2 linked regions of the Prochlorococcus marinus str. MIT 9515 genome follow. Each later gene encodes a partner of the first gene's protein in a complex. Links are inferred from orthologs where the notes say so. Each region holds a gene or a part of one and is shown on either strand. Other genes may lie near its edges.

Region 1 (3,377 bases):
TAAAATCTCTTCTTTTTAAATCCTCTTCAATACTTGTATGCTGTACGATTGGATTTAATCCTGGAGCTTCATAGGTTTCTTTTCTTGCAGAAGCTATATCAATTTTTAAATTGTTAATATTTAATTCAACAGTGTCATATATTTCAAACTCTTTTATTAGGCAAAGTTCTACATTTGATATGTTTTTTTTTATGAATTTTGCTAGATCAACTGAAGATCCTTCAGTAACTATATCTATGTCGATTGGGCTGAAAAAAGTCTTTTTATGAATTTTATTGATTAATAAATCTCGTATATAGCCACCTACTATTGCAACTTTAACGTTGCTATGCAATTTAATATAATTAGAAATTATATTAAATAAGTCAAAAGGAATTTTTAATATTGATTGATTTATATGAGCCGAAATATCATTCATTTCAATTTCAGTTTATTGCTCTTATTGGAGCTAATCTTGGGTCTAAAATTTTGCTACCTTTATCTCCAAATTTAACTGCTAACGATATTTTTTCTCCACTACCAAAAATATGTATAATTTCTCCCTTACCAAATTTGGAGTGAATTACTTTATCTCCTATTATCCAACTTTTACCTTTGCTGGGTCCGGAATATAGCTTTCTCACTGCATTGATAGGTTTATTTAAAAATTCATTTGAATTGTTCCTATCTACTCTTGTTAAACGGTCAAGATGTCGATCCCTTCTAATAGAAGCACCACCAGATTGAGGTAATTCGCCATCAATTAATTCCTCTGGTATTTCTGAGAGAAAGATTGACGGAATTGTTGGTTCTCGCATACCTCCCCACAATCTCCTCTCCCTTGCATGTGATAAGAAAACTCTCTCTTTAGCTCTTGTTATACCTACATAGCATAATCTTCTTTCTTCTTCTAGAAGAGAAGGCGTATCAATGGACCTATGGCTTGGGAACAAACCTTGTTCGAGTCCAGTTATAAATACATTTTGAAATTCTAATCCTTTACTGTTATGGAGAGTCATTAAAGTAACAGAGTTGGGATGATTTTTTTTCGTATCATTATCTGTTGTTAAAGCTGCTGTTGACAAGAATCCTTCTACATTTGCATTCTCTGTCTCTTCTTCGAATTGAGTAGCAGCATTTATTAATTCCTGCAGATTATTTCGTCTGTCTTCAGATTCCTCTGAACCAGACCTTAACAATTCATTTAAATAACCGCTTTTTTCTAAAATTAATTGAAGAATTTGAGCAGGTCCTGAGTTCTCTACGTAGCAAAGAAGGTCATTCATCAGGTCTGTGAATTTATTAATGCCCTTTGACGATCTACCTATAGTCTCATCTAAACTTTGTTTGTCATTTATGACCTCCCATAAAGGAATGTTTAACTTAATTGATAGATCACTAAGCTTTTGAATAGTTGTTTTTCCTATGCCTCTTCTCGGCACATTTATGATTCTCAAAAGGCTTACATTATCTGAAGAATTTACTAATACTTTTAAATAGGCAACTGCATCTTTAACTTCTCTTCTGTCATAAAAACGTAATCCGCCAAAGATTGTATAAGGTATTCTCCATCTTACTAGTGATTCTTCTAATACCCTAGATTGAGCCCTAGTCCTATATAGGATTGCGAAATTTCTCCAAATTGGTTGATTATTATAATTGTTTAGAGATCTTAATTTTGTTGTTATTGCTTCAGCTTCAGATATTTCATCATCACAGCTAAGCAACTTTAAAAGTTCTCCTTCTTCCTTTGTAGGCTTTAAAACTTTATCAATTCTTTCAGTATTATTTTCAATTAAAGAATTTGCAGCGTTAAGAATATTTGATGAAGATCTATAGTTTTCTTCTAATTTCACCAAAGATGCTTTCTTATCATTATTAGATGGACCTTTAAAATCTTCTTGAAATCCAATTAATATTCTAAAATCGGCTGCTCTAAAACTATAAATACTTTGATCAGCATCTCCAACAACAAAAATTGATCGATTATTCCATTCGCAAAATTTATTTGGTTTAGTATTACCAGCCGTAATTAATTTGATAAGTTCATATTGTGTCCTATTTGTATCTTGATATTCATCAACTAAAACATGCTGGAATCTTTTATGCCAGTAATCCCTAACTAAATCATTTTGCCTTAATAAAAAAACCGGAAGTAGTAAAAGATCATCAAAATCTAAAGCATTATTTTTAGAGAGAGATATTTTGTATCTTCTATAAGCATCTGCAATAACTTTATCAAAATGATTATCAGCTTTCTCTTCGAGTTCCTTAGCTGTAAAACATTGATTTTTTGCGTTACTAATTGCTCTCTTTATTTTCTTGGGATCAAATCTTTTTGGATCAAGACTCATATCTTGACTAATAATTTCCTTTACCAAGGTCTGAGAATCTGTCTCGTCATAAATAGAAAATTGCCTCGTCCATCTTAACCCTTCAGGATCTTGATATTTTTCAATATCGTATCTTAACAGCCTTGAAAATAGTGAATGAAAAGTTCCTATCCATAGGTCCTTGAGCCTTTCTTGATCAATATTTGTTCTTAATTGGTTTTGATCAAATTCTTTGAGAGTTGCCCAAGGCTGCCCAAATTGATTGAAAGCTAGTTCTTGTGCAAGTAGTACTTGAAGTCTTGCTTTCATTTCTTTTGCAGCTTTATTTGTAAAAGTTACTGCCAAGATATTATGAGGATCTACTGAGTGATTTTCTATTAAATTAGCAATTCGATGAGTAAGAGCCTTAGTTTTCCCACTACCTGCACCTGCTACAACTAGCAGTGGCCCATTGATATGATTGACTGCTTTTAGTTGTGCATTATTTAAAGAGTTAAAAAGGAAGTTGTGAGTTTGAGACACTTTCTGTAGGTTGTATGATCAAAGTTTGAACTTACTTTAATTTGAAGATTGAGTTTTAGACTCTAATTCTTCTAATGCTTTTTTTAAATTTATTAGTTCATTATTATTTTTGATTATTTCTTCGAACTTATTTTGAGGCATTTTTAATTTAATACTTCTTTCAAGAATTTCTTTTTCTAATCTTTTCTTGTAAGAAGAAACAAGTTTTTTTGATAATATTAATTCTTGTTTATCCAAAATTTTTAATCAAAAGTAGTTTTATCTTAGCGAAAAAATTTTTTTATTTACATTATTTTAAATATCACTTCGAAATGAAGTTTTTGATTAAGAACCATTTCGTTTATTTTCAAATGAAATTTTTTTAATTTACTCTGTTCTATAGTGCATAAATAGAAATTTTAAGTTTTTAATTTAGGAATGTCTGTACCAAATAATAATCAAATTTTATCAACCGATAGAAAATTAGAAAATATAAATAATAAAAATATTGAATACATAAAAGAATTTATAAATACTGCAAACTCAAGGTTAGATGCAATAAAT
Region 2 (3,317 bases), 1.3 Mb from region 1 along the record:
AGTTAAGTATTCAAGGCGCTGGGATAATGGGAAGACCAAGTGTCTCGGCTGATTTATTTGATACTCTATCCCAAGCAAACATAAATGTAAGATTAATAGCAACAAGCGAAATCAAAGTCAGCTGCGTAATCGACATAGATAATATTCCAAAAGCTATAAGATTTGTAGGTGAAAAATTTAAATTATCTGATAAACAAATATTTATTAATCCACTTTTTGAAAGAGAGGATCAACCCGAAGTCAGAGGAATTGCATTAGATAAAAATCAAGTTCAAGTTAGCTTTCGAAACCTACCGGATAAACCTGGTGTTGCAGCTTCGATATGTTTAGCTCTAGCAGAGAGTAATTTAATTTTTGATACTATTGTTCAATCTGAAAGCTTAACATCTTTCAAAACTAAAGATATAAGTTTTACTATGAATAAACAAGACAGAGCAAGAGCTAATAAAATTTTTTACTCTTTAACAAAAAAATTATCAGGAGCATTCGTTGAAGATGGACCTGCGATTGCCAAAGTAAGCACAGTTGGAGCTGGAATGGCATCTAAGGTCGGAACAGCAGGGAAAATATTTAGAGCACTTGCTAATAAAAACATTAATATTGAAATGATTGCCACAAGTGAAATCAGAACTTCTTGTATTGTCTTAGAAAAGGATTGTGACCAAGCAGTAAATGCTATTCATTCTTATTTCGAATTAGATAAATAAAAAAAATTAATTAATTATTCCTAGATAATTTTTGCCTAAGTTTCTTAATTCTATCTCTAAGATTTGCTGCCTCTTCGAAATTTAGTTCTTTTGCTGCTTCTTTCATTTTATTTTCTAACTTATCAATTAAATTAGGCATCTCTTCCAGTAAACATTGATTATCTTTAGCATTTAAAATTTCATCTGTTTTATTACTAACAACATTGATCAAATCTTTAGAGAATCCTCCAGTTTCTAATTTTCTGGAAAGTTCTAAAAAAGATAATATTGAATTTTCAATTTTTTTACCTGCAGGTTGTGGAGTGATGCCGTTGATCTGATTATATTTTTTTTGGATAGTCCGTCTTCTATCAGTTTCGTCTATCGCTCTTTTCATTGATTGGGTAAAATTATCTGCATAAAGCAAAGCAACTCCCTCAACATGTCTTGCCGCTCTTCCAATAGTTTGAATTAGAGAACGCTCTGCTCTCAAAAAACCCTCTTTATCTGCGTCTAAAATAGCGACTAAAGAAACCTCAGGCAGATCAAGTCCCTCCCTTAGCAAATTAACTCCTACTAATACATCATATTCACCCAATCTAAGATCTTGAATAATCTCTATCCTTTCAATAGAGTGGATTTCAGAATGTAAATATCTGACCCTAACTTTATTATCTGATAAAAAATCAGTAAGATCTTCTGCCATCCTTTTTGTAAGAGTAGTAACCAGTACTCTTTGATTCTTTTTAGCTCTAACTCTTATTTCTGATAAAAGATCATCTATTTGTCCATCACTAGGCCTCACATCAATGATGGGATCTAAAACGCCTGTAGGTCTAATAACTTGTTCAATAAACTGGCCTTCGCATTGATCCAACTCCCATTGGCCAGGAGTTGCACTGATGAACAATGTCTGTTTAGATTTTTCCCAAAATTCTTCGCATTTTAAAGGTCTATTATCTGCAGCACTAGGCAACCTAAAACCATGATCTATTAACACTTTCTTTCTAGCTTGATCCCCATTATACATTGCATGCAATTGAGGACATGTTACGTGACTTTCATCAACTACTAATAACCAATCTGTTGGGAAATAATCTATTAAACATTCTGGTGGTGTACCTTCTTCCCTACCAGCCAAATGTCGTGCGTAATTTTCAACGCCATTACAGTATCCAACTTCTCTTAGCATTTCTAAATCATATTTTGTGCGTTGCTCTAAGCGCTGCGCTTCCAACAACTTTCCTTCACAAGCAAACTTATCAAGTTGTTCTTTTAATTCATTTCTTATAGCAGTAATGGCAGCCTCTAGTCTCTCTTTTGGAGTAACAAAATGCTTTGCTGGGTAAACACTAACTTGATCAAGACTCTCAAGAATCTCTCCAGTTAATGGATCAACAAATCTTATAGCCTCAATCTCATCTCCAAATAATTCAATTCTTATCAATCTATCTTCATAAGCTGGTCCAATTTCTAATACATCTCCCTTAATTCTAAATCTGCCTCTAGTAATTTCTACATCATTTCTTGTGTATTGATTATCTACAAGTGCTCTTAAAGACGAACGTAAATCTATAGATTCACCAACTGCAAATTTAACAGCAGCTTTTAAATATTCACTTGGTATTCCTAGACCATAAATACAACTAATAGATGCAACAACAATTACATCTTTCCTCTCAAATAATGAACGAGTAGCGGAATGCCTAAGCATATCAATTTCTTCATTAATTGAAGCAGTTTTTGCTATGTATGTATCACTTACTGGAACATAAGCTTCAGGTTGATAATAATCGTAGTAAGAAATAAAGTATTCAACCGCATTTTTAGGAAAAAACTGCCTTAATTCATTACATAATTGAGCTGCTAAAGTTTTATTATGAGCCAAAATAAGCGCTGGTCTTCCAGTTTGCTGGATTACATTAGCAATAGTGAAAGTTTTTCCAGTACCAGTTGCTCCCAAAAGAGTTTGAAACTCTTTACCACTATTAACTCCTTGAACTAACTTTTTAATGGCTTTAGGTTGATCACCATTTGGTTCATAGGGTGCTTGAAGCTTATAGTTATTCATTCAGCTAATAGCTTAAGTTTTTATATGTTAGGAAATTTTTTCTTTAATCATTGAATTTTTCAAAGATTCTTTTAGGCCTCTAACAACAGCAATCATTGATAATAAATCATCTAATTTATTAACGACGGATCCCACTCCAACTGCTGAAGCTCCACATGACACTGCCAAAGGACATGTTACTTCGCTTAAGCCAGAAGCACTCATGATTGGAATATTAATAGATTGTTGCTGAAACTCCTTAAATATTGCATAAGTAGCTGCCAATGTAGGGACTGACTTTTCTAATAATCCTTGAATTCCTGAACTGTACGGATTAGAACTTTTACCTCCTTCAGTTTGAATAATATCAGCACCTTCAAAAACTAATTTCACTGCAAGATCAACTTGCTTATCAATAGGCATAGTATGAGGGACTGTAACTGATAGAGGAATATTAGGTAAAAAATCTTTAGTTTCTTTTGTAAGATTTAAAATTTTGTCCTCCGAAAAAGTAATACCTTTCTCATAAAAACTATCGTAATTTCCTATTTCGATTAGAGAAGCTCCTGCCTTTACAGAAT

What was found.
Region 2: the proteins of P9515_RS01660 (region 1) and uvrB are in contact, whole or in part, in a crystal structure (PDB 7EGT), measured with the Thermus thermophilus proteins. The link is inferred for Prochlorococcus marinus str. MIT 9515 from one-to-one orthologs. Residues at the interface, in WP_096412145.1 of Thermus thermophilus: His654, Arg656, Phe657, Gln666, Asp668, Glu669, Lys680, Arg681, Leu682, Ser683, Lys685, Tyr686, Ala687; in WP_096411307.1 of Thermus thermophilus: Glu23, Leu25, Arg26, Asp27, Gly28, Glu29, Arg30, Phe31, Arg55, Glu326, Asp327, Phe328, Glu379, Ser382, Gln383, His398, Gly400, Arg401.

What each region holds. Positions count from the first base shown.
Region 1 is NC_008817.1:309,810-313,186, forward strand. What follows is about bases 131-3,173. They hold P9515_RS01660 (UvrD-helicase domain-containing protein), read right to left. Parts: upstream 2,835-3,173; coding sequence 426-2,834; downstream 131-425. Other genes in these bases: P9515_RS01655 (tRNA nucleotidyltransferase/poly(A) polymerase family protein), read right to left, coding at 131-418; P9515_RS01665 (hypothetical protein), read right to left, coding at 2,871-3,071. Outside these bases: more of P9515_RS01655, read right to left, coding at 1-130; P9515_RS01670 (globin family protein), read left to right, coding at 3,252-3,377. UniProt on the Escherichia coli protein: A helicase with DNA-dependent ATPase activity. Unwinds DNA duplexes with 3'-5' polarity. Translocates on single-stranded DNA with 3'-5' polarity. Initiates unwinding more efficiently from a nicked substrate than double-stranded DNA.
Region 2 is NC_008817.1:1,623,458-1,626,774, forward strand. What follows is about bases 238-3,220. They hold uvrB (excinuclease ABC subunit UvrB), read right to left. Parts: upstream 2,758-3,220; coding sequence 718-2,757; downstream 238-717. Other genes in these bases: P9515_RS08825 (aspartate kinase), read left to right, coding at 238-707; P9515_RS08835 (DUF561 domain-containing protein), read right to left, coding at 2,785-3,220. Also shown: more of P9515_RS08825, read left to right, coding at 1-237; more of P9515_RS08835, read right to left, coding at 3,221-3,317. UniProt on the Escherichia coli protein: The UvrABC repair system catalyzes the recognition and processing of DNA lesions. A damage recognition complex composed of 2 UvrA and 2 UvrB subunits scans DNA for abnormalities.